Regions from separate parts of the Solibacillus sp. FSL W7-1324 genome, predicted to be linked through region 1. Evidence: a T-box and tRNA genes for the amino acid it is inferred to sense, from the RefSeq annotation. Region 1 holds a T-box; the other regions hold tRNA genes.

Region 1 (10,396 bases):
GTGACAAGAAAGGAAAATAAAACACTCTTCATTACTCGAAAAGTTCTACAAAAAAAGCTTGTTTAGTCACATTCAACTAAACAAGCCTTAAACCTTCAACCGAATAATAACCGCAGTCCCGCCATTGTCACGACACCGGCAACTACGGTTTTTGATAAACTTTTTGTAAGTAAAGCAATAAATAGTGTTGGAATAAACGCTATTACATTTAGCCACTGAACCGTAACGAATGCTTCTTCTTTCTCGAAGAAACCTTCAATTACGAGGGCGGACAATATACAAACCGGTATGTAGGCAAGCCATCGCAGAACAATTTTCGGCATTTTCATATTTTTCACTAATATAAACGGCATTATTCTAGGAATCCATGTTACTAAGGCACATCCTAAAATTAATAATACCATCGCTAACGAGGTTGTCATTTTTCCAATACCACCCCAATCGTCGCAACAACCATTGTTGATAACAGAACAGCTAAATGCCCCGGCATGAAGTAAAGCATCCCGTACATGCTGATCACCATAATGGCAATCAGTTTTATGTAATGCATTAATTTTTCTTTTGGAATGCTCGCAAGTGTCAAAACAAGCAGCGCAACAAACATTGCCACTAAAGCATAATCCAGGCCCCATTTTTCCGGATCCGGCAGCCATTGCCCGATAATGCCCCCAACTGTACACGCCGCAATCCAGCTTGTATAGGCCGTTATATTTAACCCATCCATCCACCTTCCGCCAAGACGCCCTTCTTTTCCGGCAGCAACGATGGAGACACCGAATGTTTCATCTGTCAGCAATGTCCCGAACCCGATATTACGCAGCGTCGAATACTTGGTGAAGTACGGTGCAATTGTCAAAGACATGAGCAAGTGCCGTAAATTGACGATAAAGATTGTGACAATGACCGCTGTTACAGGAGCTCCTGCTAAATACAATCCACAAAAGATAAACTGGGCGGAACCGGCATATACAAGCACCGACAGTAAAAATACTTCCAATACCGAGATGCCTGATGCAATTCCGACCACACCAAATGCAAGACCGATGCTAATATACCCGAGTAATGTTGGTACACAATCTTTTATCCCCTGCATAAACGTATCAGGAGTCAATGGCTTTTGTTCGATTTGTTCCAAAATATACAACTCCTAAATATTTTATTTTTTCGGAAAAATAAAAAAGGTAATCGAGTAGGAGGCTAGCCATTAATTGGCTAGCCGACCTCTCACACCACCGTACGTACGGTTCCGTATACGGCGGTTCAATCTTTTGAGTATCTTTGCTCGTAAAATTGGGACAGGTCTTTCAGTCCCCATTTTACGAGCCTTTTATTTGGAATGGCTTGGTGTAGAACCTCGCTTCGTGATATTCGCCAGTACCCTTTTCTTGAATGCGCCGTTTTCATCGCTTCATCATGTTGGATTCCGTATTGGCGTAATTTCACATATTTAGTTCGTGGTAGCTTCCACCGTTTCCATATTAATTGACGTAAGCGATGGTTTAACCATCCCTGTAATTCTTGGATGAAAGTTTTCATGTTGGAAACTCCGTAGTAATTAATCCAACCAACCGTTGTTTGATTGATTCTTTTCACAATCTCACTAAATGTCCCTGTTCGTTTACGACTCGTCAGTATTCTTAGCTTATCTTTTAGTCGTTTCTTGGCGGACTTGATTGGTCGGTATCCCACTTTCCCGACAGATTTTGTAGATGAAACCCTAAGAATGTAGCTGCTGTTGCGCCACATACTTTACTTTTCTGCTCATTGATTGTGAGACCCAGTTCATCTTCGATAAAATTCTTGACACTGGTCATGACGCGTTCACCTGCTCTTGGTGACTTTACATAAATCACAAAATCATCCGCATAGCGAATGAATCGGTGTCCTCGTTTTTCTAACTCTCTATCTAGCTTGTTTAAATACACGTTTGCTAGAATTGGAGAGAGTGGACCCCCTTGGGGTGTACCTTCTGTCGTTTCAATGAGGATGTCCTTGTCCAATATGCCTGAGCGTAAGAATTTCCATATTAGCTTAAGTACTATTTTATCTGTTATGAATTCTTCCAAATAAGCTCGTAGTCGCTGGTGATGAATCGTATCGAAGTAACTTTTCAAGTCACAATCGACCACTGTTCGATAACCTTCCTCGTAATATTTCTTAGCGAGGGCAATTGCCTGGTGTTGGTTTCGACCTTTTCGGAAGCCAAAACTTTTGTCTGAAAAGTGTGGATCAATTATTGGTTGGATGACTTGTAGAATGGCTTGTTGAACAACTCTGTCCAATACACATGGTATACCTAGATATCGTTTGGAGCCATTCGCTTTTGGGATAGCTACTCGTTTCACTGGTTGAGGTTGGTAGGAACCATCTTTTAATTTCCTTTTCAATGGTTCCTCGTATTTTATTAAATGCGCCTTCAGTCCATCAACCGTGATACCGTCGATTCCAGGTGCTCCTCCATTTCCTTTTACTTTCTTATATGCATTCCATAGGTTTCTATGGGACGCAATTCTGTCAATTAAATTGATACTTTCTTGTTTCTTCATTTCCATGTTTACATCCCTACACGCTCTTATATACTCTTTCGCTTCCAGCTTATCCCTCTATAAGTAGCCATCTATTCGGTCTATACCTTGATGTTTTCTGTGTTTTGGCGGGATGTCTCCACCTCCTTGTTTCTTTCAAGATTTAAAAGATTGTTCGGCCCTTCATCTTCGGTCGAAGACTACTATGGCTTCTGCTGACTTCTCTTGATTCATCCATTTATCACTAAACAAATTGTTAATTGAATAACCCTCAAGAGACCTCCCCGGGTAAGCACAACCGCCTTCCTCTCATGTAACTGCCAGATTTACTGTATGGGATTTGGGCAGTATTGGACTTCGCTTTGTTTAGCAAGCTCATCCGTCCCAAGTCAGCCTTTTATCTGATTTCTGTTCGTCAGTTCGAGAGTTTGCGTCCGACTTCCTTCAGATTCCACGTCACCATGGACACCCTTGTCTTTCGCTAACAGTTCCTACTGCCAAGCCTGTAGTGGACTTTCACCACCAGGCTGTTGTGCATGCCGGGCACACTAAAGGAACGCCATTGCCAAATTGGCAACAGCGTTCAAAGTTTTTATACGTAATAGTTTTCTACAACATCCGCACAACGTTTACATAGTGTTGGGTGGTTTTCGCTTGCGCCGACTGTTTCTGAAATTGTCCAGCAACGCTCACATTTTTCACCATCTGCTTTTTCAACAACTAACGCTGTTTTATCAAGTGCTAATGCTTCTACAGGTGCATTTTCCTTACTTCCTGCGATGAAGAATTGAGATACGATTGAAAGCTGTGCAAAATCGATGTTTGCATCATTTAAAAGCTCGATTGTTTCACTGTCTGCATAAACCGAGATTTTCGCTTCCAGTGATTTACCGATTGTTTTAGCATTACGCGCTTCTTCCAATGCTTTTAACACTTCGTTGCGTACTGCAATTACTTTTACCCATTTCGCACGTAGATCCGCAAAGTTTGCTTGTTCCACTACTTCTGGGAAATCTGTTAATTGTACAGATTGTGGCTTGCCATCAAATTCGATGTAGCTCCATAACTCTTCTGTCGTATGTGGAATAATTGGCGTTAATAATTTCACTAATGCCATTAATGTATCATACATTACCGTTTGCATTGCACGGCGGTTTTTGTTGTCCGTTCCTTCGATATACACAACATCTTTTGCAATATCCAAGTAGAATGAAGAAAGCTCGATTGCTACGAAGTTATTTACAGTTGTGTAAACTGTTGAGAAGTCATAACGGTCATATGCTTCACGGATTGTTTTTACAACATCCTGTAAGCGCATGTACATATACTGATCCATTTCGCGTAACTCTTCATAAGCGACACGATCAGTCGTTTCGTTAAAGTCTGTCACATTTCCGTGCAGGAAGCGTAATGTGTTACGCACTTTACGGTATGTTTCAGAAACTTGCTTCAACATATCCATTGAAATACGAACATCCCCTGTATAGTCAACAGATGCTACCCACATACGGATAATGTCGGCACCGTATTGGTTCATCACTTTGATCGGGTCAATCGTGTTACCAAGAGATTTGGACATTTTGCGTCCTTCGCCGTCCAATACGAAACCATGTGTTAATAAACCTTTGTATGGTGCATGCCCATTAATCGCAACAGATGTGATTAATGATGAGTTGAACCAGCCACGGTGTTGGTCAGAACCTTCAAGATAAAGGTCAGCAGGGTATTTCAGTCCGCGTTCCGCTAATACACCTTGGTGAGATGATCCAGAGTCGAACCATACATCCATAATATCGTTTTCTTTTGTAAACTTGCCGTTCGGGCTGCCTTCATGAGTGAAGCCCTCCGGAAGCAAGTCTTTTGCTTCACGCTGGAACCAAATATTCGAACCGTGTTCACGGAATAATTTTGAAATATGCGCAATTGTTTCTGATGTGATGATCGGTGTTTCATCTTCCGCATAGAAAATCGGAATTGGTACACCCCATGCACGCTGACGGGAAATTACCCAGTCACCACGGTCACGAATCATATTGTAAAGACGTGTTTCGCCCCAGCTTGGTGTAAATTCTGTCGCTGTTACTGCATCTAATAATTCACTACGGAACATTTCAACAGATGCGAACCATTGCGGTGTTGCACGGTAAATTACCGGTTTTTTCGTACGCCAGTCATGCGGGTATGAGTGTGTAAATTTAGAAACATTCAATAAAGCATTTTCTTCTTTTAATTTTTCAATGACAACCGGATTTGCTTTTTCATAGAATAATCCTTCAAAACCAGGTGCTTCATTTGTGTAGCAGCCACCGTTATCAACAGGTGATAAAATGTCCAGACCATAGCGTTTACCGATCTGATAGTCGTCCTCACCATGACCAGGTGCTGTGTGTACACAACCAGTACCAGCGTCAGCAGTAACGTGGTCACCTACCATCACTAATGAATCACGTTTGTAGATTGGATGTTCTGCAACGATCATATCAAGCTGTTCGCCTTGTACTTCCTGAACGATCTGAACATCTTCCCAGCCGAATGTCGCTGACAGTTTTTCCAGTAAATCTTTTGCAACAATATATTTGCTGCCGTTTGTTTCTACGACAACATATGTGAATTCAGGGTTAACCGAAATCCCTAAGTTTGCCGGAATTGTCCATGGCGTTGTTGTCCAGATGACAAATTTAGCATCTGCCGGTACTACGCCTTTGCTGTCTTTAATGCCGAATGCTACATAAATTGAATACGATTCAACATCTTTATATTCGATTTCCGCTTCTGCCAATGCAGATTCAGAAGATGGAGACCAATAAACCGGTTTTAAGCCTTTATAAATATAGCCTTTTTCCGCCATTTTCCCGAACACTTCAATTTGGCGTGCTTCGAATTCAGGTTTTAATGTGATATACGGATTTTCCCAGTCACCGCGTACACCTAGACGACGGAATTGGCTTTTTTGGTTTTCGATTTGTTCATAAGCGTATTTTTCGCAAAGCTCACGGAATTCTGCAACCGACATTTCTTTACGTTTAACACCTTTATTTGTTAATGCCTGCTCGATTGGTAAACCGTGTGTATCCCAGCCTGGAATATATGGCACGTGGAAACCTGACATCGATTTTTGTCGGTTAATCATATCTTTGATAACTTTGTTCAATGCGTGACCGATATGGATGTCTCCGTTTGCATATGGAGGACCATCATGCAGTAAATAGTGAGGACGGTCTTTCGTACGCTCCAGCACTAATTTGTTAATATCCATTTCATCCCATTGTGCCTGAACTTGTGGTTCTTTAGTTGGCAAACCGCCGCGCATAGGGAAGTCGGTTTTCGGCATTAATAATGTGTCTTTATACTCTACCATTGTAAATTCCTCCTAGTGTTCTTATCGATTGCTGATTATTGATTTCCATTCCGGGGATGGGGCCAACACGATGTTGTCACGAAAGCATTGTCACAGGAAGTGACGATTTTGGCATTCGTTCCATCCCCCCGTTTCTAATCAACAGCTTCAACAAATAATGCAGCTTCTAAAATAATCATGTTTTTAATGCTCTTAAGGATTTGGTAGCTTTTTATACAACAAAAAAGCCCCTCCATCCCTGTAAAAAAGGGACGAGGAGCATTAGTCTCGTGGTACCACCCTAAATTCGCTAAATACAATTAGCCTCATTAGACACTGTAACGTCGTGTGCTACGAAATAACTTACTCGAATTTCAGTTATTTAGCTCAGGAGTGATTTTCGATTTAACTTGCTTCGTTCGAGCTCTCACCGTCCTCGAATCGCTAAACCACAATGTTAAATTTACTGTCTCCGTCAAAGCCTGATGCAAGTGCATCCTATTCATTATTTTTCAGTATATGAAAAGGCTGTATAAAATGTCAAGTACCGTTGACTAATACACGGCATTTTCGTCATTTTGGTTCTCTTCTTTGATTTCTTTACGATTGTTTTCCTGGATTTCCGTTAAATCTACATCATATTCCAGTAATTGATCCCAATCGCCTGTATTCAGTAAATCAAGCTGTGCTTCCACTAACATTTTGAATCTGTTGCGGAACACTTTCGACTGTTTTTTCAATTCGTCAATCTCAATCGTCACTTTTCTCGCTTTTGCCAATGCGTCATTGACAATACGATCCGCATTTTTTTCAGCTTCTTTAACGATGAGCTTTGCTTCTTTTTCGGAATTGCGACGAACTTCGCCAGCTGCCTCTTGAGCAACAACAATTGATTTTTGTAATGTGTCTTCCAATGAATTGTAATGATTCATTTGTTCCGACATCATTTTAATCTTTTCCTCGAGCTCTTTTTTCTCGCGTAAAACAATCTCATAATCTTTAATAATCTGATCTAAAAATTCATTTACTTCGTCTTCTGCATAACCACGGAAACCACGTGTAAACTCCTTATTATGTATATCAAGAGGTGATAATGGCATATCGTTCTACTCTCCTTTTTTACGTGCATTCTTACAAGTATTATAAACGTTTCTTTTCGGAATAACATCATGTTTTCCTAAAAAACAGTTGAAAATTATACTTTTTGCTCTAAACGACCTACTTGTAATCGAATCTTATCTTTTTTTGTCCGTCCTTCTGTCATGATGACTTTTAACCGTCCATATCCCCGTGCAGAAATAATGTCCCCTTCCTGCAATTCAAAGGCAACAGCTTCTCTGACAGTCCAGTTAACCTTTACTTTTCCTGCATTGATCAGGCTTTGCGATTTTTGACGGGAAATATTTACGATTGTCGCCAAAACCACATCAAGACGCATGGAAGAAACCGTGTGCGAGCTTTCGACCCATTGCTCCTCGTTTTGAATATACGGTGTTGTCGCATCCATTTCCTCAGCGCTTACTTTCACCTTGCCGATACCTGTTAAATGCAAACGCACATAATCCGCGATTTCCGAAGCAATAGCAAATTGGACCGTATTATCGGCAAGCCGGATATCGCCAAACTTACTGCGGTCAAGTCCGATCGATAATAAGGCACCTAATACATCAGGATGGCGCAGCTGGACAAATTTTGTCGGGTAATTCAATGAGTATACAGCAATCTGAAAATCGGTTTCAACCGGCTCGTAATAGGAAGGAGCGATCAGCATACGTTTACGCTCTGCTTCTTCAAATACCCCTTCTGTAAACACGCGGAGATCATCGGATTGCTGAACAATGGACTCTACGATAAAACGCTGTCTCGGATCTAAAAAATCCGTCAATTTTGGAGCATAGCGATCTTCTACTTCACGCTGCCATCCAATAACTTGCTCAATGAAAGGTTGTTCATCTTTACGAAAATGCTGGATTAAATGCTCCATCATAATTCCTACTTTCTTTTAAACTGTGTTACTAATTTTTCCACTTTTCAATTAAATTAAACTTCTATTTTATGTATAGGTGTTCGGCTCATTCCGGAACCTTTCCCGATTGAAGGCTGGCCAGCTACAATCCGATAACACCGAAAACAGCCGGAAATAAAGAAAACTCCTACAATGGCAGGAGTTCAATTAGATTATAGGAAAAATGCTAGGACGCTATAGACGCCTCGCTCAATAAATACTAACGCGAATAAACCGACAATTGGTGAAATATCAATCATGCCAATCGGTGGAATAAATTTGCGGAAGAATCCTAAATACGGTTCACATACTGTTTCAAGGAAACGACCAACAGCCGATTCTTGCAGTGCCGGAACCCAAGACATTAATATGTATCCAATCAGCATAAAACGGTAAACAAGAAATGCTGTTGATACAATCGAAAATATGATCATGTTTTTACCTCACAAAATTTAATTACTCGAACGTTAAATTAGAAATTTCTCCAGTTACTTCAACATTTTCCGGTGTACATAGGAAAATATCATTTCCAATACGTTGAATATCTCCACCTAAAGCATACACTGTTCCACTAAGAAAATCGATTATTCGCTTCCCTTGATCTCGGTCGATGCGCTGTAAATTGACAACGGTAGCACGTTTATTTTTTAAATGTTCCGCTATGTCCTGCGCCTCTGCATATACACGTGGTTCTAATAATACTAACTTTGAATTCTTCGATGAAGACGCAGCTTGAAGGCTCACAACATTGTTATGATTTTGCATCACGACTTCATTGCGTGGTGGTTGCTGTTGCATTTTACGCTCCTTCTTCATTCGGTTTTGAATGAGTTGTGGTTGCTGCTTTTGGCCATAATCCTGATAAAATTGCTGTGGTTCATTTTGAACTGCTTTTGGTGCTTGTTTTTGCACTGTTTGATTCTTGGCAGGAGCATAATCTTCTTCTATTTCTTCTAAATAAAAGAACTTGTCAAAAATATTTTTAATGCTCATATTAATCCTCCTTAGCCAACAAGAGCTGTTCCAATTCTAACAAATGTTGCCCCTTCTTCAACTGCAATTTCGTAGTCATTTGACATGCCCATCGATAATTCAGTACAAGGTACATTTGGAATGTTCAATTGTGACACTTCTTGTTGCAATTGTTTTAACTGTTTAAACACTTGTCTAATCATCGTTTCATCTTCAGTAAAAGGAGCCATTGTCATTAAACCTACTACTTCAATTTTTGAAAATTGCTCAAGCTGCTTTACGAAATCCAGCGCTTGTTCTTTCGTTAAGCCATGTTTCGATTCTTCACCGGAAACATTGACTTGCAAGAAACATTTCACTCGTTTTGTTGCTCTTTTTTCAATCTCTTCTGCCAGGCTTAATCGATCAAGAGAATGTAAATAGTCAATTTGATCAATTACCTGCTTTACTTTTCTCGTCTGTAATGAACCAATATAATGCCATGAAACATCTGATTTAATCGAATCCAGCTTATTTAATAAGCCTTCAGGACGATTTTCTCCCATATGGACAAGACCTGCTTCGATTGCCTCTTCTGTCCGATTGACATCTACTTCTTTCGTCACAGCAATAATCTGAACTGCCTGTTTGGCATTGACACGTTGTTTTGCAATTTCTATTTGATGTTCAATCTGTTTTAAGTTTTCTATGATTTTCGTCACTTTTTTCCCAACTTTACAACAATAGTTTCTCTTATTGTATCAATTGATAGTTTAATTTTCAATGAATAGCGTGAACTATTCATCCGGTGATTTCACTAAAATGACATCTTTACCGACTGTGAGTATATTACTGAAAAGGATTTTCTTAACTAACTCTTCCCCTTGAAATAAATGGTAAAACTTTTTTGGCGGGGAAATTATAAATGCAATAATGGCGCCTTCTTTTTCGTCCACTTCCGCATCTACAATATAACCGATAAATTTCCCGCTGGATGCCTCAATGATTTCCTTTTCCTGAACGGATGAAAATCGCATTCCTCCATCCTCTCTGTATCATTAATTTATTTTTACCCCAATATAAGTATTCAAACATTGTGTAACTATGATGAAAGGGACAGCCCTACGTGTTGGACAGTCCCTCAGAATTTCTATCTATTTAACGGAAATCCCGCTTCATCAATTCTACCGCACTCTTTTCCAATCTCGATATTTGCGCTTGTGAAATACCTAAAGATTGTGCGATTTCAGTTTGAGTTTCTCCTAGGAAAAATCGCTTTTCTATAATCATTTTTTGTCTGCTATTCAGCTTTTTCATACTCTCTTGCAATGAAATCGAACCGACCCAATGCTCTTCTGTAACTTTATCTTTAATTTGGTCAATCATGAAGATTGCATCGCCACCATCGGAATAGATCGGTTCCTGCAGTGACATCGGGTCTTGAATTGCATCAAGAGCAAATAAAACATCTTCTTTTTTCATCTCGATTGCCTGTGCCAACTGTTCGATAGTGGGTTCTGTTAAATGTTCCGCAATAAACTGTTCTTTTGCTTTCATCGCTTTATATGCAATATCGCG
Region 2 (10,396 bases), 1.7 Mb from region 1:
AAAAGCCTCTATCGAGGTGAGAGGTGCCCGTACCGCAAACCGACACAGGTAGTCGAGGAGAGAATCCTAAGGTGTGCGAGAGAACTCTCGTTAAGGAACTCGGCAAAATGACCCCGTAACTTCGGGAGAAGGGGTGCTTCTTTGGGTGCATAGCCTAGAGAAGCCGCAGTGAATAGGCCCAGGCGACTGTTTAGCAAAAACACAGGTCTCTGCAAAACCGTAAGGTGACGTATAGGGGCTGACGCCTGCCCGGTGCTGGAAGGTTAAGAGGAGCGGTTAGCGCAAGCGAAGCTGTGAATTGAAGCCCCAGTAAACGGCGGCCGTAACTATAACGGTCCTAAGGTAGCGAAATTCCTTGTCGGGTAAGTTCCGACCCGCACGAAAGGCGTAACGATCTGGGCACTGTCTCAACGAGAGACTCGGTGAAATTATAGTACCTGTGAAGATGCAGGTTACCCGCGACAGGACGGAAAGACCCCGTGGAGCTTTACTGTAGCCTGATATTGAATTTTGGTACAACTTGTACAGGATAGGTAGGAGCCAGAGATCTCGGAGCGCCAGCTTCGAAGGAGGCGTCGGTGGGATACTACCCTGGTTGTATTGAACTTCTAACCCATGCCCCTTAGCGGGGTAGGAGACAGTGTCAGGCGGACAGTTTGACTGGGGCGGTCGCCTCCTAAAGAGTAACGGAGGCGCCCAAAGGTTCCCTCAGAATGGTTGGAAATCATTCGTAGAGTGTAAAGGCATAAGGGAGCTTGACTGCGAGACCTACAAGTCGAGCAGGGTCGAAAGACGGGCTTAGTGATCCGGTGGTTCCGCATGGAAGGGCCATCGCTCAACGGATAAAAGCTACCCCGGGGATAACAGGCTTATCTCCCCCAAGAGTCCACATCGACGGGGAGGTTTGGCACCTCGATGTCGGCTCATCGCATCCTGGGGCTGTAGTCGGTCCCAAGGGTTGGGCTGTTCGCCCATTAAAGCGGTACGCGAGCTGGGTTCAGAACGTCGTGAGACAGTTCGGTCCCTATCCGTCGTGGGCGTAGGAAATTTGAGAGGAGCTGTCCTTAGTACGAGAGGACCGGGATGGACATACCGCTGGTGTACCAGTTGTCTTGCCAAAGGCATCGCTGGGTAGCTATGTATGGACGGGATAAGTGCTGAAAGCATCTAAGCATGAAGCCCCCCTCAAGATGAGATTTCCCATTACGCAAGTAAGTAAGACCCCTGAAAGACGATCAGGTAGATAGGTTCGAGGTGGAAGTGCGGTGACGCATGCAGCTGACGAATACTAATCGGTCGAGGACTTAACCACATTTTATTGCACAAACTCAATGAAACGTTTATCCAGTTTTGAAAGAATGAAAATTCTTTTCAAGGGTTTCAAGACACACTAGTGGATTGGAAGCCAATTAAGGAACGTCTACTAAAAGCACCACGTCCTGTGGTAACGTAGACGCCAGCACATCCATGTGCAAGTGAAGTGATGATGGCAAAGAGGTCACACCCGTTCCCATACCGAACACGGAAGTTAAGCTCTTTAGCGCCGATGGTAGTTGGGGGCTTCCCCCTGTGAGAGTAGGACGTCGCTTCGCTAGAATATTGGAGGATTAGCTCAGCTGGGAGAGCACCTGCCTTACAAGCAGGGGGTCGGCGGTTCGAGCCCGTCATCCTCCACCATTTCTAAAATGCCGGTGTAGCTCAGTTGGTAGAGCAACTGACTTGTAATCAGTAGGTCGAGGGTTCGACTCCTTTCGCCGGCACCATTTAGAGAGCCATTAGCTCAGTTGGTAGAGCATCTGACTTTTAATCAGAGGGTCGAAGGTTCGAGTCCTTCATGGCTCACCAGTTTATATTTAATACTGCTTAGCGGGTGTGGCGGAATTGGCAGACGCACTAGACTTAGGATCTAGCGCCGCAAGGCGTGGGGGTTCGACTCCCTTCACCCGCACCATTTTAATTTCATAAAACTGTCAGAGTAAAAATATCTTAAGCATTTTGCGGAAGTAGTTCAGTGGTAGAACACCACCTTGCCAAGGTGGGGGTCGCGAGTTCGAACCTCGTCTTCCGCTCCAAAAAATGCCGGGGTGGCGGAACTGGCAGACGCACAGGACTTAAAATCCTGCGGTGAGTGATCACCGTGCCGGTTCGATTCCGGCCCTCGGCACCATCTTTACAATAAACAATATGCGCCCGTAGCTCAATTGGATAGAGCGTCTGACTACGGATCAGAAGGTTGTGGGTTCGACTCCTGCCGGGCGCGCCATATTATTTCGGAATGTAGCTCAGCTTGGTAGAGCACTTGGTTTGGGACCAAGGGGTCGTAGGTTCGAATCCTGTCATTCCGACCATTATTTATGGGGCCTTAGCTCAGCTGGGAGAGCGCCTGCCTTGCACGCAGGAGGTCAGCGGTTCGATCCCGCTAGGCTCCACCATAATTTTGTAACCAAAATAAAGATCCTGGCGGTGTAGCTCAGTTGGCTAGAGCACTCGGTTCATACCCGAAAGGTCGTGGGTTCGACTCCCTCTGCCGCCATCTTAAAGGACCTTTAGCTCAGTTGGTTAGAGCAGACGGCTCATAACCGTCCGGTCACAGGTTCGAGTCCTGTAAGGTCCACCAGTTAACGTACTAATAATAATGGAGGTATACCCAAGTCTGGCTGAAGGGATCGGTCTTGAAAACCGACAGGCGGGTAACACCGCGCGGGGGTTCGAATCCCTCTACCTCCTCCATTTTTACAAACTGGGTACTGAAAACAGGTTCAACATCATATTATCGCGGGGTGGAGCAGTGGTAGCTCGTCGGGCTCATAACCCGAAGGTCGCAGGTTCAAGTCCTGCCCCCGCAACCAAATGGTCCCGTGGTGTAGCGGTTAACATGCCTGCCTGTCACGCAGGAGATCGCCGGTTCGATCCCGGTCGGGACCGCCATTTGTGGGTTTGTAGCTCAGTTGGTAGAGCATTAGATTGAAGCTCTAAGTGTCGGCGGTTCGATTCCGTCCAAACCCACCATATGCGGGTGTAGTTTAGTGGTAAAACCTCAGCCTTCCAAGCTGATGTTGTCGGTTCGATTCCGATCACCCGCTCCAGTTTTTAAATAGGGCCTATAGCTCAGCTGGTTAGAGCGCACGCCTGATAAGCGTGAGGTCGATGGTTCGAGTCCATTTAGGCCCACCATATTATTCCGAAGTAGCTCAGTTGGTAGAGCATCCGGCTGTTAACCGGCAGGTCGCAGGTTCGAGTCCTGCCTTCGGAGCCATTTTTTCTATTTTTGGGGACATACTCAAGAGGCTGAAGAGGCGCCCCTGCTAAGGGTGTAGGTCGCGTAAGCGGCGCGAGGGTTCAAATCCCTCTGTCTCCGCCATCGGCCCGTTGGTCAAGTGGTTAAGACACCGCCCTTTCACGGCGGTAACACGGGTTCGAATCCCGTACGGGTCATACATAGAAAAGCGGAAAACGCTAAGTACTGTTACATGTACTTAGCGTTTTTTTGCGTCAAAAGCTCTATAAAAATAATAAACAATGCTGCAATACTCAAAGAACTAATAATTTCTTATACAATAGTATATTGTTCAAAGATATAAAAACTAAGTTGAAATATAATTTTCCAATTAACCCACAACAGTTATCTTCTTTAAATGAATTATTTTATTAGTGTAGCTAAAAAAGCATATTTTTTCGATCACTATGTTGAAGGATGCATGATTAAAGGAGAATATGCTAGAAGGCAGGAGCGGAAATGTAGAAGGGATTGTCCAGTTATTAATTAACCATAGAAGTAGTTCAGTTAAAGCAAATTAGAGGGGGAATAAACCTACTTATCCCTATAGTCTATGAATAGAGGTATTAAATCCCCAATACCATTGTAAAAAGCAATTCAAAAGGTGAATAACAAGGATTTACTATCTGATTCGTTGAACCCCAAATAAAGCTGCCGTATGCATAAATCCATCTAAAGAATATACCCATTTCAAAGCATTTAATTATGAATAATATTATTATAGAATAACATAGGAAAAATGGAGAATACTATAGAGATAGAGAATATATTGAAAAAACATTAGGATGAAATAATAAAAGATATAGACTAAAAAATAATGGTAAATGTATGGACATTTCCTTGACAGTTTTAGTTGATAAAATGTATAAATAAGAAGTCGTATATTCTAAAACACTTGATATTTATCAGTAATGTTAATAATTATATCAGAATGATTTATAAATATTAAAAACAAGTCTTGATAAAATTAGTCAAACATATTAGAATTTCGTTATACTAAGTAAACGTTTTCATGTGCAACCTCAATGGAATTATGGAAAAAATAGAAAAAAATATATTTTATAAAAATAATTTCAAAAAAAGTATTGCATTATAAAAAAAGTAATGATAATATAAATCTTGTCCTTAAGAGAAAGGACATGCGGTTACAAAAGAGTAACTTGCAAAGACCCATTGGAGGATTAGCTCAGCTGGGAGAGCACCTGCCTTACAAGCAGGGGGTCGGCGGTTCGAGCCCGTCATCCTCCACCATTTCTAAACTGCCGGTGTAGCTCAGTTGGTAGAGCAACTGACTTGTAATCAGTAGGTCGAGGGTTCGACTCCTTTCGCCGGCACCATTTAGAGAGCCATTAGCTCAGTTGGTAGAGCATCTGACTTTTAATCAGAGGGTCGAAGGTTCGAGTCCTTCATGGCTCACCAGTTTATATTTTATACTGCTTAGCGGGTGTGGCGGAATTGGCAGACGCACTAGACTTAGGATCTAGCGCCGCAAGGCGTGGGGGTTCGACTCCCTTCACCCGCACCATTTTAATTTCATATTACTGTCAGAGTAAAAAAATATCTTAAGCATTTTGCGGAAGTAGTTCAGTGGTAGAACACCACCTTGCCAAGGTGGGGGTCGCGAGTTCGAACCTCGTCTTCCGCTCCAAAAAATGCCGGGGTGGCGGAACTGGCAGACGCACAGGACTTAAAATCCTGCGGTGAGTGATCACCGTGCCGGTTCGATTCCGGCCCTCGGCACCATCTTTACAATAAACAATATGCGCCCGTAGCTCAATTGGATAGAGCGTCTGACTACGGATCAGAAGGTTGTGGGTTCGACTCCTGCCGGGCGCGCCATATTATTTCGGAATGTAGCTCAGCTTGGTAGAGCACTTGGTTTGGGACCAAGGGGTCGTAGGTTCGAATCCTGTCATTCCGACCATCATTTATGGGGCCTTAGCTCAGCTGGGAGAGCGCCTGCCTTGCACGCAGGAGGTCAGCGGTTCGATCCCGCTAGGCTCCACCATAATTTTGTAACCAAAATAAAGATCCTGGCGGTGTAGCTCAGTTGGCTAGAGCACTCGGTTCATACCCGAAAGGTCGTGGGTTCGACTCCCTCTGCCGCCATCTTAAAGGACCTTTAGCTCAGTTGGTTAGAGCAGACGGCTCATAACCGTCCGGTCACAGGTTCGAGTCCTGTAAGGTCCACCAGTTAACGTACTAATAATAATGGAGGTATACCCAAGTCTGGCTGAAGGGATCGGTCTTGAAAACCGACAGGCGGGTAACACCGCGCGGGGGTTCGAATCCCTCTACCTCCTCCATTTTTACAAACTGGGTACTGAAAACAGGTTGAACATCATATTATCGCGGGGTGGAGCAGTGGTAGCTCGTCGGGCTCATAACCCGAAGGTCGCAGGTTCAAGTCCTGCCCCCGCAACCAAATGGTCCCGTGGTGTAGCGGTTAACATGCCTGCCTGTCACGCAGGAGATCGCCGGTTCGATCCCGGTCGGGACCGCCATTTGTGGGTTTGTAGCTCAGTTGGTAGAGCATTAGATTGAAGCTCTAAGTGTCGGCGGTTCGATTCCGTCCAAACCCACCATATGCGGGTGTAGTTTAGTGGTAAAACCTCAGCCTTCCAAGCTGATGTTGTCGGTTCGATTCCGATCACCCGCTCCAGTTTTTAAATAGGGCCTATAGCTCAGCTGGTTAGAGCGCACGCCTGATAAGCGTGAGGTCGATGGTTCGAGTCCATTTAGGCCCACCATATTATTCCGAAGTAGCTCAGTTGGTAGAGCATCCGGCTGTTAACCGGCAGGTCGCAGGTTCGAGTCCTGCCTTCGGAGCCATTTTTCTATTTTTGGGGACATACTCAAGAGGCTGAAGAGGCGCCCCTGCTAAGGGTGTAGGTCGCGTAAGCGGCGCGAGGGTTCAAATCCCTCTGTCTCCGCCATCGGCCCGTTGGTCAAGTGGTTAAGACACCGCCCTTTCACGGCGGTAACACGGGTTCGAATCCCGTACGGGTCATACATAGGAAAACGAAGAACGCTAAGTACTGTTACATGTGCTTAGCGTTTTTTTTGTATAAAAGGAGCGGATCTTGTGAATGAACGTTTAAAAGTATTTGATCAATATTATAAGGAAACGGGCATTGAACAACGTAAACTCATTCATGCAAAAGGTTATTGGCATGAAGTGTTTCATTGCTGGGTTATTGAAAAAACAAATTCAGAATGGCGCATTTATTTACAGCTGAGAAGCAAAAATAAAAAGGATTACCCAAACCAATTTGATATCACCGCAGCTGGTCATATACCGGCAACGGAGACGATTGAGGACGGTGTACGCGAATTAAAGGAAGAAGTAGGGATTAACGTAATGTTTTCGCAATTAACGTCACTTGGAGTCATCCCGTACAGTATAGACAATGAAAAAATAAAGGATTATGAGTTTGCAAACGTATTTGTATATGTGTTAACAGGAGGAATTGAGCAGTTTACTCTTCAACGCGAAGAACTTGATGGTATATACTCTGCTAACTTAAACCAATTTATATTGCTTGCGACACATAAAATAAAGGAAATCGAAGTATCCGGTTATAAATACGTAAATGATTTACGTCATGATGAAGTGAAACGGATCGGACTAGAACAAATGTCTGCACTGCCCGAAAGCTATTTGCAGGAGTTTATCCCGAGATTGAAAAAGATGTTAATTGAAGCAACCTGAAAACACTTAGGTTAGCTTCTTTTTTTAGAATAATTAAGAAAATATAATTAACTATTGACCTTCACGTTGCGTCAACCTTTATAGTACTAATTAGGAGGTGATCATGTGCTAATTAATGAACTGGTCAAACTTTCGGGTGTGAGTGCACGCACACTGCGATATTACGATGAAATCGGCTTGATGAGGCCTTCTGCTGTTGCGGAAAATGGCTACCGGCAATACAGCCAAGACGATATTGACCGGTTACAGCAAATACTATTTTACCGGGAGCTTGATTTTAAGTTAGAAGAAATAAAGAAATTGCTCGATCATCCTGATTATAAAGTAAAAGAAGCACTGAAAAAACAATTCGAGCTACTACAAAAGAAAAGACAATATATCGACGACTTACTAATAACGATAGAGCAAACAATCCAAATGATGGAAGGGGAACTTAAGATGACAAATGAACAGAAGTTTGACGTATTTAAAAACAAATTGATCGAAGAAAATGAAAAGAGCTACGGTCAGGAAATACGTGATAAATACGGTGAAGCTCAAGTGGAAACGAGCAATAAAAAATTCAGGGATATGACAGAAGAACAATATAATGCGATGCAGCAACTGGAACAACAACTATTTGAACGTTTAAAAGAAGCGCTTGTGTCCGGGGATGTAACATCAGACATAGCAATGGAAGCAGCGGAACTTCATAAACGCTGGTTAAGCTTCTCCTGGGCAAAATATACTCCTGAAGCACATATAGGCCTAGCACAGATGTATGTAAGCGATGACCGGTTCACTGCTTACTATGATGAGCGTGTCGCTCCTGGAGCTACACAATTTTTGCATGATGTAATCACTGTTTATGCAGCGAACAAATAAGAAAAGATGTTTTAGAAATCCCCATAAAGGTAATATTTTATTAATGGAAAAAGGGGGATTTAATATGGATATCAATCAATTACAACAATTACGTAGCGTTTTAGAAGAGGAACTTGCGACATTGCAGGAGCATGTTAATGAAGAACCATCTTTAGATGAAACAGAAATAACGGCAGTTGATAATCATCCGGCAGATGCAGCAACTGATTTAACGACAATTGTTACGGAAAAAACATTAAGTGAACTGAAGGAAGACGAAATCGAAAGAATTCAAACAGCTTTAAATGCTATGGATGAGGGCACATACGGGGAATGTATCGTATGTGGAAAAGAGATTCCCTTTGAGCGTTTAGAAGCGGTTCCGACAGCTTTAACATGTATTGACCATGTAGAAGAAGTGGCAGAATAATAAAAGAGGTATGTTGACTGTTCAACATACCTCTTTTAGTTTTAAATGAAATATGAAATTAATAGACCTACAGCCAACAAGAAACCGAAAATCGTGTTTGTTTGGGCTGTATATTTCATTGCCGGCATTACTTCCAGCGGTTTTTCTTTTGCTCGGAATAATTTAATCGCTTCAATCGGTTTTTTCACGCTTAATAATACAAGCAGTGCCCATGGTGTCAAATGACCTAGAACGATAAGAACAATGATCCAAATATACGAAACAATAAAGAAACCGGCCAGTACAGTTACTGCGTTATGTCGGCCAACTAAAATGGCCATCGTTTTACGTCCGCCTTCTGTATCTCCAACAATATCCCGGATATTATTTGAAAGCATAATCGCTCCGACTAAAATCATACTCGGCACAGAGATAATTACAGCATCAGCTGTTACATCGCCTGTTTGAATAAAGAAAGCAATCAGAACAATCCCCATCCCCATTACTGCCCCTGAAACTAGCTCTCCGAACGGTGAATAAGCAATCGGATACGGTCCGCCAGTATACAGATAGCCGATCAGCATACATACAAGACCGACAGCAACAAGCCACCAGGATGTCATGGCACATATGTAAACGCCTAATAGCATTGCGATACCGTAAAAACTTAGCGCAATAGCCATAATAGTTTTTGGTGCTACACCATGTCGGACGATTGTGCCTCCAATACCGACTGAATTTTCATTATCCAGGCCAAGTTTATAATCATAATATTCATTGAACATATTGGTTGCTGCCTGTATGAGCATACTGGCAATAAGCATTGCAAAAAACAGTCCAAAATGAATTGTTTCATGATTTATAGAAAGTGCCATAGACGTACCTAATAATACAGGTACAAATGAAGCTGTTAATGTGTGGGGACGTGTTAAATGCCACCAAACTTTAAAACCCGTGTCCGCTTCAACGACTTTTGTCATAAAAAAACGCTCCTAACTAAATACAATTATCTAAACTATTGTAATGCAAATAAAACAAATTGAACAGAGTGAAGGGACAATACATGTAACGTTTGCTCGAAAAATGTTATGATAGGAACGTATTATTTACTGCGCGAACGCAAAAAAATAAGCAAATTATATAAAAATTCAGGCACGTATTAAAATAACGCTATACTTGCATCATACTTAGTGAATTTGCAACATGACGGAGGGAATTTTCATGCAACACAAGTGGTACAACGCCACTGAAATAGAAGTAGGCTCAAATTCAAAGCAAATTTTTTATATGGAAACAATCGAAGTAAGCCGATTATCCGCATTGGCATTTTTTGCTGCGGGCGAATCGAAATATAAAGGAAAACGCAACTACTGGCAAAATCGTGAAAAAACCTTCACATTGGTTGGTTTAGGTCATGCCTATACAATCGAAAACAATGCATCTGATGCCCGTTTCGATTTAGTAGAACGTGAATGGAAAAAACTGACGAGTCAAATCATAGAGGAAGATCAGCATCTGCAGCCAATCCTTTTCGGCGGTTTTACTTTTGATCCGCAAAATGAAGTTTCGGCAGAATGGACAAACTTCCCGCAAAGCTATTTTACTGTCGCAACACATCAGTTAGTTATTCGTAATGATAAAGCGTATGTAACAATTAACTATATTACGGATGAGGAAAATAGTGCGAAAACATTTGAAGCACTTCGTAAGGAACGTGATGAACTCATCCATGCAGCACAGGTGAAGGAAGTAAAAACTTATCCGAAACCGAAGATGACAAGCTATATGGAACCTTATAAGCAGGAATATTTAAATTCCATCAATAAAGTGACAAGCCTCATCAAAGCAAACGAAGCGCAAAAGGTTGTTATTGCCCGGTCTTTAGCATTGCAATTTGAGGAAACGATTACATCTCCGCAAATTTTGTCGCATGTCGTACATGAGCAGCCGGAGAGCTATTTGTTTGGCTTGGAGCATGGTGATTTACTGTTTTACGGTGCTTCACCGGAACGTTTAGTGAAGGTGGATAACGGTCGTGCCTATTCTTCATGTGTAGCGGGCTCGATTAAGCGCGGTACAACAGCTGAAGCTGACGAGGAATTAGGGAGAACGTTGCTGAGCGATCTGAAAAATCTTGGAGAGCATCATTATGTTG
Region 3 (10,396 bases), 740 kb from region 1:
ATACTACCTAGTGACCGATAGTGAACCAGTACCGTGAGGGAAAGGTGAAAAGCACCCCGGAAGGGGAGTGAAATAGATCCTGAAACCGTGTGCCTACAAGTAGTTAGAGCCCGTTAATGGGTGATAGCGTGCCTTTTGTAGAATGAACCGGCGAGTTACGATTACGTGCGAGGTTAAGTTGAGAAGACGGAGCCGCAGCGAAAGCGAGTCTGAATAGGGCGAATTAGTACGTGGTCGTAGACCCGAAACCAGGTGATCTACCCATGTCCAGGGTGAAGGTGAGGTAACACTCACTGGAGGCCCGAACCCACGCACGTTGAAAAGTGCGGGGATGAGGTGTGGGTAGCGGAGAAATTCCAATCGAACCTGGAGATAGCTGGTTCTCTCCGAAATAGCTTTAGGGCTAGCCTCGTGATTGAGAATACCGGAGGTAGAGCACTGTTTGGACTAGGGGGGCATCTCGCTTTACCGAATTCAGACAAACTCCGAATGCCGGATATTTATACACGGGAGTCAGACTGCGAGTGATAAGATCCGTAGTCAAGAGGGAAACAGCCCAGACCACCAGCTAAGGTCCCCAAGTAATCGTTAAGTGGAAAAGGATGTGGCGTTGCTTAGACAACCAGGATGTTGGCTTAGAAGCAGCCATCATTTAAAGAGTGCGTAATAGCTCACTGGTCGAGTGACGCTGCGCCGAAAATGTATCGGGGCTAAACGATTCACCGAAGCTGTGGATGCATACTTTGAGTATGCGTGGTAGGAGAGCGTTCTAACAGCGTTGAAGTCAGACCGGAAGGACTGGTGGAGCGGTTAGAAGTGAGAATGCCGGTATGAGTAGCGAAACATGGGTGAGAATCCCATGCACCGTATGACTAAGGTTTCCTGAGGAAGGCTCGTCCGCTCAGGGTTAGTCGGGACCTAAGCCGAGGCCGATAGGCGTAGGCGATGGACAACAGGTTGATATTCCTGTACCACCTCCTCACCGTTTGAGAAATGGGGGGACGCAGTAGGATAGGGTAAGCACGCCGTTGGTTGCGCGTGTTCAAGCAGTAAGGCGTGTATGTAGGCAAATCCGCATACTTTAACGTTGAGCTGTGATGACGAGCTCGTATGAGCGAAGTTCCTGATTTCACACTGCCAAGAAAAGCCTCTATCGAGGTGAGAGGTGCCCGTACCGCAAACCGACACAGGTAGTCGAGGAGAGAATCCTAAGGTGTGCGAGAGAACTCTCGTTAAGGAACTCGGCAAAATGACCCCGTAACTTCGGGAGAAGGGGTGCTTCTTTGGGTGCATAGCCTAGAGAAGCCGCAGTGAATAGGCCCAGGCGACTGTTTAGCAAAAACACAGGTCTCTGCAAAACCGTAAGGTGACGTATAGGGGCTGACGCCTGCCCGGTGCTGGAAGGTTAAGAGGAGCGGTTAGCGCAAGCGAAGCTGTGAATTGAAGCCCCAGTAAACGGCGGCCGTAACTATAACGGTCCTAAGGTAGCGAAATTCCTTGTCGGGTAAGTTCCGACCCGCACGAAAGGCGTAACGATCTGGGCACTGTCTCAACGAGAGACTCGGTGAAATTATAGTACCTGTGAAGATGCAGGTTACCCGCGACAGGACGGAAAGACCCCGTGGAGCTTTACTGTAGCCTGATATTGAATTTTGGTACAACTTGTACAGGATAGGTAGGAGCCAGAGATCTCGGAGCGCCAGCTTCGAAGGAGGCGTCGGTGGGATACTACCCTGGTTGTATTGAACTTCTAACCCATGCCCCTTAGCGGGGTAGGAGACAGTGTCAGGCGGACAGTTTGACTGGGGCGGTCGCCTCCTAAAGAGTAACGGAGGCGCCCAAAGGTTCCCTCAGAATGGTTGGAAATCATTCGTAGAGTGTAAAGGCATAAGGGAGCTTGACTGCGAGACCTACAAGTCGAGCAGGGTCGAAAGACGGGCTTAGTGATCCGGTGGTTCCGCATGGAAGGGCCATCGCTCAACGGATAAAAGCTACCCCGGGGATAACAGGCTTATCTCCCCCAAGAGTCCACATCGACGGGGAGGTTTGGCACCTCGATGTCGGCTCATCGCATCCTGGGGCTGTAGTCGGTCCCAAGGGTTGGGCTGTTCGCCCATTAAAGCGGTACGCGAGCTGGGTTCAGAACGTCGTGAGACAGTTCGGTCCCTATCCGTCGTGGGCGTAGGAAATTTGAGAGGAGCTGTCCTTAGTACGAGAGGACCGGGATGGACATACCGCTGGTGTACCAGTTGTCTTGCCAAAGGCATCGCTGGGTAGCTATGTATGGACGGGATAAGTGCTGAAAGCATCTAAGCATGAAGCCCCCCTCAAGATGAGATTTCCCATTACGCAAGTAAGTAAGACCCCTGAAAGACGATCAGGTAGATAGGTTCGAGGTGGAAGTGCGGTGACGCATGCAGCTGACGAATACTAATCGGTCGAGGACTTAACCACATTTTATTGCACAAACTCAATGAAACGTTTATCCAGTTTTGAAAGAATGATCTTTCTAAGGGTTTCAAGACACAAGCTAGTCGAGGAAACGACTGAGTGATTGAAGGAGCGTACTCAAGTACGTGACTGAAAGAACGAAGGAAGTTGACGAAGGATAGCGCCGTGTATTGGAAGCCGTAATAGTGAAGTGATGATGGCAAAGAGGTCACACCCGTTCCCATACCGAACACGGAAGTTAAGCTCTTTAGCGCCGATGGTAGTTGGGGGCTTCCCCCTGTGAGAGTAGGACGTCGCTTCGCTAGAATATTGGAGGATTAGCTCAGCTGGGAGAGCACCTGCCTTACAAGCAGGGGGTCGGCGGTTCGAGCCCGTCATCCTCCACCATTTCTAAAATGCCGGTGTAGCTCAGTTGGTAGAGCAACTGACTTGTAATCAGTAGGTCGAGGGTTCGACTCCTTTCGCCGGCACCATTTAGAGAGCCATTAGCTCAGTTGGTAGAGCATCTGACTTTTAATCAGAGGGTCGAAGGTTCGAGTCCTTCATGGCTCACCAGTTTTATAAAATTATACATACTGTCAGATATAAATGATCTTAAGCATTTTGCGGAAGTAGTTCAGTGGTAGAACACCACCTTGCCAAGGTGGGGGTCGCGAGTTCGAACCTCGTCTTCCGCTCCAAAATGCCGGGGTGGCGGAACTGGCAGACGCACAGGACTTAAAATCCTGCGGTGAGTGATCACCGTGCCGGTTCGATTCCGGCCCTCGGCACCATTTTATAATTCTTATTTCTAATAATGCGCGCCCGTAGCTCAATTGGATAGAGCGTCTGACTACGGATCAGAAGGTTGTGGGTTCGACTCCTGCCGGGCGCGCCATAATATATTTACTGACATATTCGGAATGTAGCTCAGCTTGGTAGAGCACTTGGTTTGGGACCAAGGGGTCGTAGGTTCGAATCCTGTCATTCCGACCATCATTTTGGGGCCTTAGCTCAGCTGGGAGAGCGCCTGCCTTGCACGCAGGAGGTCAGCGGTTCGATCCCGCTAGGCTCCACCATTTATATTTTATTCCCTTTGGAGGTATACCCAAGTCTGGCTGAAGGGATCGGTCTTGAAAACCGACAGGCGGGTAACACCGCGCGGGGGTTCGAATCCCTCTACCTCCTCCATTTTAATATTTTTTTCTTCAAATGTTGGTCCCGTGGTGTAGCGGTTAACATGCCTGCCTGTCACGCAGGAGATCGCCGGTTCGATCCCGGTCGGGACCGCCATTTTTTTTATGGGTTTGTAGCTCAGTTGGTAGAGCATTAGATTGAAGCTCTAAGTGTCGGCGGTTCGATTCCGTCCAAACCCACCATACTATGGGCCTATAGCTCAGCTGGTTAGAGCGCACGCCTGATAAGCGTGAGGTCGATGGTTCGAGTCCATTTAGGCCCACCATAGTATTATTCCGAAGTAGCTCAGTTGGTAGAGCATCCGGCTGTTAACCGGCAGGTCGCAGGTTCGAGTCCTGCCTTCGGAGCCATTGGCCCGTTGGTCAAGTGGTTAAGACACCGCCCTTTCACGGCGGTAACACGGGTTCGAATCCCGTACGGGTCATATACACTTGAATGAAAACACATTGCATATTTTGCAATGTGTTTTTTTGATGTTTTCTTTATTTCTTGACGGAAGCATCTGCTGTTTGATGAACTCATAGTCAGGTATTATAAAGTTACAATAGAAAGGGCTGTCTGAAATGAACATAGGAGCAAGCCCTTTCTGCATAAAACAGTGGGAGCAGGTGGAAAAGTGGATGCGATAATAAAAACAGGTAATAAAGCAGTCTACCCGATTATTTTCCCTTCTGACTATAGTGGATTGGGGAGTATTAACTGTTATGTCTATCAAAATGGTGAAGATTATACATTAATTGATGCGGGCATAAAAAATGAGGAATTTGAGCAGTTTTTTTATCAGAAATTGAAAGACTATAATATTGAAATTAACCAAATTACCCGTATTATTTTAACGCATTTTCATAATGACCATATAGGGGTGGTAAATCAAATTACGAATGTTTATCCGATCCCTGTCTATGCCAGTGATATCGCCATTCCTCGTCTAAAATGTGAAGATGATTACTTACAGCAAAAGCTTACCTTTTACTATGAATTGTACAAGCAATACGGCGTACCGGAATTTGCCCGTGAACGAATGTTAAAAATGGAGAATACGCTTCACAATAAAGTACATGTGATAATCTATCCGCAGATTATGAAACTGGGAGACGGGCAAGAAATCGGAGGATTACAAGTAATCGCTGCTCCCGGACACTCACCGGATTCAATCTGTTTGTTTGATGAGGAGACAGGCTGGTTATTTGCGGGAGATTTTTTGTTAGCTAACGGCATGACTAGTGCTTTAATTGATCATGATCATTCGGGAAACATAACGAACCCGTTTAGCCAGTATATAGACTCGATTGAAAAAGTGAATGCTTATAATGTGCTTACCGTGTTTGCCGGCCATAAAGAAATTTATGAAAATTTAAATGAAGTGATGGAGAAAAGCTTAAGTAAAATAGAATACAAACTGCAAAAGGTTATATCCAAAATTAGTGAAGGCCAACATACGGCGAAACAATTAGGAGAAGCAATCTATGGTGAGCGCTTTTCGAAATATTTTACATTTATCATTTCTGAAATAATCGGGTTAACGCTCCTTGGAGAACAACGCGGTTTAATTGTGCGTGAACTGCGCAACGGGGAGTGGTATTTTACGGTTACAAGTTTGATTGAGGATAAATGAAGCAGCTGCCCGGGGGCATAATAGCCTCCTTTTTTCTATAAGTTCATATTTTCACTCGGAATAATCTGGAGTATAAAAATATATTCTAATATTTACCTTTCCTACAGTCATAAATACATTCTTTTTTAAAATTAACTACCTATTTTTGTTCTAAAATATGGAATATGAACCGATATAAAAAGTATTGAGTTATGTACATAAATAGAAATATTAAGGAGAAATCTTATATGAATAAATCTAAAAAGATATTAGCAGCATTAGTTGCAGTTCCTGCTAGTGTTGTTGTTGCAGGGGTAGTGCAGGCTGAGGAAATGACTACTTCACAAACTTTTGAATTTAAGAATAGCTTTACAGGTAATTCCTCATTTATAGAACAAACAAGCACAAAAACACTTTCAATAGATAACGAAGAAGATTTGAAAAATCAGATTTTGTTTGAGTTGGCGAATTTTAATAAAGGATTTACGATTACATATACAGGTACAGAAATTGCTTCATATAAAATTGCAATTGAGAAATTAATGGGAGAAGTATTATCTGAATTAAACACATCAAAAGTTGTAACAACTTCTTCTAATGACACTGTAACATTTGATGTAACAGAAATTTATGGGATTTTTAATAATATGCGTGTAAAAGCGACTGAAACAAAAAATGATGATGTATTAACATCGGTAAAATTAGATTTCTCGTTTAACTATTACGATACCATCACAAATGGTCAACCTACTAACTTTATAGCTGCAAAGGCTAAGTATAGTGATATTAAGTCAAAGGTAGATGAGGCAACAGGTCAAGTTGCAAAAATTAAAGTTATTCATGACTATGTAATTCAAAATACGCATTATGTAGCTACCAATCATAGTGTAGCTTCAATAAGCGGATTATCATCCCATGCCTATGCTTTATGGATGTATACTCTACTAAAACAAGTTCCATCAATGGAAGTCCAATATGTATATGGAATTGTAAATGGGGAATATCGTTCATGGAATATTGTAAAAATCGGTACGGAGTGGTATCACCTTGATGCAGCAAGTGATGATTCAGCAGAAAAAAGCGACAAGCGTATTCAATATCGCCATTTCTTGACATACACACCAAATGAGCGTCGTATTTTAAGTGAAAAAAACGCTGAAATTACAGATACAACATACAATTATTTCAAAACAATCGACAATCAAGCACAATCAACAACTCATATATATTATCCTAATGCACAAACATCAGGAGAAATATATCAGTTAGATTTAACTTCACTTACATCAACTCCATTAGCAATTGACCGTAGTAATGCAACGACAGGTACAGGTCGTATTGTTTATTATGAGCAAACGTCTGGCGATGCAGCAAATATTGAAGTTGTAAGGAAGTACTTATATTTTATAAATGATAGTCAAGGAAAGTATTTATATCGATATGAACTTAATTCAAGCAAACTTGAATTGATTTTAAAAGAGCAGTTGCAGTCGATTGAATTAGGTACAAATATTTTAAATTATAAAACAATTGATGGAGAATCTGGATTTTTGCCATTGTCACGGATAGAAGATTTGAATAATGAGTTGGCAAATAAGGTGAATTCAGAAATTCAGAAATTAGTAGATACAGAAGATCAAACTACACAAAAGTTTAAAGAAGCGGTAATGGCCACACGTCAATTATATTTGGCACTGACAGAAGGGCAGCGATTACTAGTATCTAATTATCAAAAACTTGTAGAAATCGAAGGAACTTTGACCAGCGATGTAAAAACATCTGCCGTTGTGGATATTATCAACAAGTTAGATGAAATGGATGAAAGTTATGTTAAAAATGTCGATGATGCATTAAGTGCCTATAACGGACTTAGTAATAAAATGGCGGTTTATAATTATTCTATTTTACAAGAAGCGGTGAAAAAGGTTGATGCTGCACGTCAATTAAAAAAGAACTTAGATTCAAAAGTAGCGAGCGTGATAAATGAAGACCCGTTTGCACAAATCCCGGATTTCATCGTATTTGTTGAAGATTTCCTGAAAAAATTTGATAGTTATTTACCATCGATTCGAAACGGCGTTCCAGGACTGGGTGATATTGAAACTTATCATGAACGTACAGTAAATCTTCGTCAAGATACAGAGGATTTTGTTAATACAGTAAAGATTATAGATGAAGAGGCATTGGATTTTATAACAACTATGGAAGTCATAGAAAAACAGTACGATGATCTTCTCTCAAGTCAAAAACATATTATTAAAAGTGCTGATGGCAATATAGTTAATGAAAAGCTTGCCTTAATGACATCGATGAAGGGTCAAATAAAAAAATTCAATGAGTTGATGGACAGTCTTTCAATATCCGATACTATTACGGATGATTTTGTTAGTAAAGTACAACAGGCGCAATCACTATATAATGACATGAAGCTAGCACAGAAAAATGCTATTTCAGAAGAAAATACTGAAAAACTAAAAGCTTTAATAGATCGCATAAATGTAATTTCTGAAGATGTATCATTAAAAGCTTTGATAAGTGCAATTACAGCGCTGGATTTTGCAGAAATGACTTCTTTAGACAATTTAGTAAGCCAGGTCACATCAGCAGATACGGTAAGTGTAGTTGCTGCCAATTTAGGTATTACAGAAGAACAAGCGATTGCATTATTATCAACAGATGTAAGAACAAAGTTAGTTGAATACCGTCAGTTGAAAGAGTTAGCTATTAATTCAGCAAAGCCATTAATAATTGAAATGGGTGCCCTTGATGACGAATCTTCGGCAACAACTATTATGGAAGTAAGACAGCGATATACGAATTTAATTGCTACGGATAGCCGTTTTGAAAAGTTCTTTATCGAGGAATTGAAAGAGTTAAACGCTCAAGAAAAACGGATTAAAGAAGCGCTACTTGCAGCAGAAGCACAAAATATTATTGTAAATATTGAGCTATTATCTGAGGAATCAACTTATTCAGAAGTACAGGCCGTTTATCAAAGTTATCAGGCATTATCAGATGAGGTAAAAAATATTGTAACAAACAAAGAGAAATTACTGGGGTTATGGGATAAAGTATCAAAGGATGCAACAGCTTTTCAAAAAGCAATCGATGATGTAAATAATGCAATTGAAGCATTAGATAGTCAATCGACAAAAGAAGATATTGAAAATGTTCGTGCTGCTTATAATGAGCTTACACAAGAACAGCAAGTGAAAATAAAGAATTATGGGAAACTTGATTTACTTATAGAAGCTTTAGAAGCATTGGAAATAGAACTTTCAAACAGAATTGCAGCTGAAAAGGTAGTTGAACTAATTCAGATTCTTAATAATGAATCAACACCAAATGAAATTAAAGCTGCTCGTGATGCTTATACTGATTTGACAGAAGAAGCAAAAAAGCTAGTTCCTAAGAAAGTATTGGAAAATCTAGAGTATTTTGAATTAGTATTGGAGTCGCAAATTGCACAGGCTGAAAAAGAAGCGAAAGTTGTGATGGATCGTATAAATCGCATTGATAAAACGAAATACACTGATGCTCAAATCAAGAGTATTCGAATGGCGTACAACGCATTAAGTGATCTTGCGAAATCGTTTGTAACAAACCTCAACATTTTAATTGATGGCGAGAACTATATTATTTATCAAAATACAGTTGTGAAGCAGGCAAAGCTTGATGCCAATGCATTTGATATTTACATGAATGATGTTAGCCGTAGTTCGACAACACAGGAAATTGCAAAAGCCCGTTCACTATACAACAACTTATCGGCGGAAGCAAAAAGACATGTTACAACGTTGGAAAAGCTTGTCCGTCTTGAAACAATGTGGAGAGACCCGTATTATATTGAGCTTGTGTATACGTACTATCCGGATTATATCCATGATATAAAGCCTGGTGGAGTAGTCATTGAAAAGCCATCATACGACCCGCTTTACATTCCGGACGATTCGGCGAGTACTGTGGCGACAACGATTCCAAAAACAGCAAGCTGGTCACAATATGAGACGATGACTTACCAGAATGGACGCTATTCAACACAGATTACTTCTTCTCAAGTGAAAAACAACGCAGACCGGAATATCCGTTTAAAAGCAGGAGATATTGAAATTGTTATTCCTACATCAGAAATTCAAAGCTCTACAGCAGCGGTTGGAGTGTCTGTAAGTGTGACGAATAACCAGTTGAACATTCAGTTTACAGAAGGAAATCGTGCAAAAACATTTGCAAGTACAGTAGAAGTTCATGTTCCGGTATCAAAATTAAAGGCGAATACTTCGCAAGTTGTTCAGCGTGTTACCTCAACAGGTACGTCACCGTCATCATTTAAAGTGGATGGCTCAACATTCATTATCCGTACAGCGACGGGTGGTACATTTAAAGCAGCGAACAGCAGTGTCATCTATACGGATATTCCAAATAATGACCAAGGACGTGCGATTCGGGAGCTGACAAAGCGCGGTATACTATTTAATACAAAAAACCGCCTGGTGCAAAGCTCTAAACAAGTAAGCAGACTTGATGTTGCAGTGATGATTGCATCTGCACTTGATGTATCGAGTAACACTAAATCAAAATATTTGGATATAGCCAATACACAGCAGTTGAAACTCGTTCAAGGTTTATTGGAAGCGGGAATTATGAGCGGGGCTACATCGAGCCGGTTTGCACCTAATGCCTCTGTGACAAAGCAGGAAGCAGCCATCATTATAGCCAACATGTACCGTTACTTAAATCAGGATTTGGCGAAAGCGTATAATGAACTAAACTTCAGCTATACAGATATCGCAAACCTGACATTTGAAGCACGTCAAAGCATAGCGATTTTAGAGCTATTTGGAGTTGTTGATGGGGAAGGCCTATTTAATCCTGAGAAAGCATTATCGCGCGGTGAGTTTGCCGAGCTTATATACAATGCATTAATAGCAATCGACTACTTATAAAATTCGTAAACCTATGATTCCCACTCAGGAGTCATAGGTTTTTTAGTGGAAAACAGCTATGTTGGGATAGAAAAAGGAGTCGGATGCTCTGACAACTCCTTTACAAATACGCTATAATTAACAACTACAGCACACATGCACAAAAGGAGTTTTCGCATGGTCTATTTATCGATGATTTTCTTCAAAATTGTTGCACCGATTTTAATTTTGCTTATTATAGGTGCCATTTTAC

What was found. The T-box of region 1 lies ahead of ileS (isoleucine--tRNA ligase). A T-box ahead of a tRNA ligase gene usually reads a tRNA of that ligase, here a tRNA-Ile.
Region 2: it encodes a tRNA-Ile, which carries the amino acid that the T-box ahead of ileS (isoleucine--tRNA ligase) is inferred to sense. The anticodon was not compared.
Region 3: it encodes a tRNA-Ile, which carries the amino acid that the T-box ahead of ileS (isoleucine--tRNA ligase) is inferred to sense. The anticodon was not compared.

What each region holds. Positions count from the first base shown of each region.
Region 1 is NZ_JBBOYH010000001.1:962,934-973,329, reverse strand. It holds gene MKY71_RS04585 (AzlD domain-containing protein) at 96-422, opposite strand; gene MKY71_RS04580 (AzlC family ABC transporter permease) at 419-1,093, opposite strand; gene MKY71_RS04575 (group II intron maturase-specific domain-containing protein) at 1,261-1,746, opposite strand; gene ltrA (group II intron reverse transcriptase/maturase) at 1,650-2,546, opposite strand; gene ileS (isoleucine--tRNA ligase) at 3,118-5,883, opposite strand; T-box leader at 6,128-6,350, opposite strand; gene MKY71_RS04560 (DivIVA domain-containing protein) at 6,417-6,962, opposite strand; gene MKY71_RS04555 (YlmH family RNA-binding protein) at 7,058-7,846, opposite strand; gene MKY71_RS04550 (YggT family protein) at 8,041-8,301, opposite strand; gene MKY71_RS04545 (cell division protein SepF) at 8,324-8,860, opposite strand; gene MKY71_RS04540 (YggS family pyridoxal phosphate-dependent enzyme) at 8,872-9,540, opposite strand; gene MKY71_RS04535 (PRC-barrel domain-containing protein) at 9,616-9,855, opposite strand; gene sigG (RNA polymerase sporulation sigma factor SigG) at 9,977-10,396, opposite strand, start outside.
Region 2 is NZ_JBBOYH010000001.1:2,691,630-2,702,025, reverse strand. It holds rRNA gene MKY71_RS13490 (23S ribosomal RNA) at 1-1,312, shown strand, start outside; rRNA gene rrf (5S ribosomal RNA) at 1,477-1,592, shown strand; tRNA gene MKY71_RS13480 (tRNA-Val) at 1,602-1,677, shown strand; tRNA gene MKY71_RS13475 (tRNA-Thr) at 1,688-1,763, shown strand; tRNA gene MKY71_RS13470 (tRNA-Lys) at 1,770-1,845, shown strand; tRNA gene MKY71_RS13465 (tRNA-Leu) at 1,867-1,951, shown strand; tRNA gene MKY71_RS13460 (tRNA-Gly) at 1,998-2,072, shown strand; tRNA gene MKY71_RS13455 (tRNA-Leu) at 2,079-2,167, shown strand; tRNA gene MKY71_RS13450 (tRNA-Arg) at 2,187-2,263, shown strand; tRNA gene MKY71_RS13445 (tRNA-Pro) at 2,272-2,348, shown strand; tRNA gene MKY71_RS13440 (tRNA-Ala) at 2,357-2,432, shown strand; tRNA gene MKY71_RS13435 (tRNA-Met) at 2,460-2,533, shown strand; tRNA gene MKY71_RS13430 (tRNA-Ile) at 2,541-2,617, shown strand; tRNA gene MKY71_RS13425 (tRNA-Ser) at 2,638-2,730, shown strand; tRNA gene MKY71_RS13420 (tRNA-Met) at 2,775-2,849, shown strand; tRNA gene MKY71_RS13415 (tRNA-Asp) at 2,853-2,928, shown strand; tRNA gene MKY71_RS13410 (tRNA-Phe) at 2,934-3,009, shown strand; tRNA gene MKY71_RS13405 (tRNA-Gly) at 3,013-3,086, shown strand; tRNA gene MKY71_RS13400 (tRNA-Ile) at 3,098-3,174, shown strand; tRNA gene MKY71_RS13395 (tRNA-Asn) at 3,181-3,256, shown strand; tRNA gene MKY71_RS13390 (tRNA-Ser) at 3,271-3,361, shown strand; tRNA gene MKY71_RS13385 (tRNA-Glu) at 3,364-3,435, shown strand; tRNA gene MKY71_RS13380 (tRNA-Val) at 4,453-4,528, shown strand; tRNA gene MKY71_RS13375 (tRNA-Thr) at 4,539-4,614, shown strand; tRNA gene MKY71_RS13370 (tRNA-Lys) at 4,621-4,696, shown strand; tRNA gene MKY71_RS13365 (tRNA-Leu) at 4,718-4,802, shown strand; tRNA gene MKY71_RS13360 (tRNA-Gly) at 4,851-4,925, shown strand; tRNA gene MKY71_RS13355 (tRNA-Leu) at 4,932-5,020, shown strand; tRNA gene MKY71_RS13350 (tRNA-Arg) at 5,040-5,116, shown strand; tRNA gene MKY71_RS13345 (tRNA-Pro) at 5,125-5,201, shown strand; tRNA gene MKY71_RS13340 (tRNA-Ala) at 5,210-5,285, shown strand; tRNA gene MKY71_RS13335 (tRNA-Met) at 5,313-5,386, shown strand; tRNA gene MKY71_RS13330 (tRNA-Ile) at 5,394-5,470, shown strand; tRNA gene MKY71_RS13325 (tRNA-Ser) at 5,491-5,583, shown strand; tRNA gene MKY71_RS13320 (tRNA-Met) at 5,628-5,702, shown strand; tRNA gene MKY71_RS13315 (tRNA-Asp) at 5,706-5,781, shown strand; tRNA gene MKY71_RS13310 (tRNA-Phe) at 5,787-5,862, shown strand; tRNA gene MKY71_RS13305 (tRNA-Gly) at 5,866-5,939, shown strand; tRNA gene MKY71_RS13300 (tRNA-Ile) at 5,951-6,027, shown strand; tRNA gene MKY71_RS13295 (tRNA-Asn) at 6,034-6,109, shown strand; tRNA gene MKY71_RS13290 (tRNA-Ser) at 6,123-6,213, shown strand; tRNA gene MKY71_RS13285 (tRNA-Glu) at 6,216-6,287, shown strand; gene MKY71_RS13280 (NUDIX hydrolase) at 6,363-6,989, shown strand; gene MKY71_RS13275 (MerR family transcriptional regulator) at 7,095-7,853, shown strand; gene MKY71_RS13270 (TraR/DksA C4-type zinc finger protein) at 7,918-8,262, shown strand; gene MKY71_RS13265 (1,4-dihydroxy-2-naphthoate polyprenyltransferase) at 8,304-9,221, opposite strand; gene MKY71_RS13260 (isochorismate synthase) at 9,463-10,396, shown strand, end outside.
Region 3 is NZ_JBBOYH010000001.1:220,605-231,000, forward strand. It holds rRNA gene MKY71_RS01080 (23S ribosomal RNA) at 1-2,454, shown strand, start outside; rRNA gene rrf (5S ribosomal RNA) at 2,638-2,753, shown strand; tRNA gene MKY71_RS01090 (tRNA-Val) at 2,763-2,838, shown strand; tRNA gene MKY71_RS01095 (tRNA-Thr) at 2,849-2,924, shown strand; tRNA gene MKY71_RS01100 (tRNA-Lys) at 2,931-3,006, shown strand; tRNA gene MKY71_RS01105 (tRNA-Gly) at 3,057-3,131, shown strand; tRNA gene MKY71_RS01110 (tRNA-Leu) at 3,136-3,224, shown strand; tRNA gene MKY71_RS01115 (tRNA-Arg) at 3,252-3,328, shown strand; tRNA gene MKY71_RS01120 (tRNA-Pro) at 3,350-3,426, shown strand; tRNA gene MKY71_RS01125 (tRNA-Ala) at 3,434-3,509, shown strand; tRNA gene MKY71_RS01130 (tRNA-Ser) at 3,529-3,621, shown strand; tRNA gene MKY71_RS01135 (tRNA-Asp) at 3,648-3,723, shown strand; tRNA gene MKY71_RS01140 (tRNA-Phe) at 3,734-3,809, shown strand; tRNA gene MKY71_RS01145 (tRNA-Ile) at 3,816-3,892, shown strand; tRNA gene MKY71_RS01150 (tRNA-Asn) at 3,902-3,977, shown strand; tRNA gene MKY71_RS01155 (tRNA-Glu) at 3,980-4,051, shown strand; gene MKY71_RS01160 (MBL fold metallo-hydrolase) at 4,244-5,242, shown strand; gene MKY71_RS01165 (S-layer homology domain-containing protein) at 5,470-10,164, shown strand; gene MKY71_RS01170 (AEC family transporter) at 10,321-10,396, shown strand, end outside.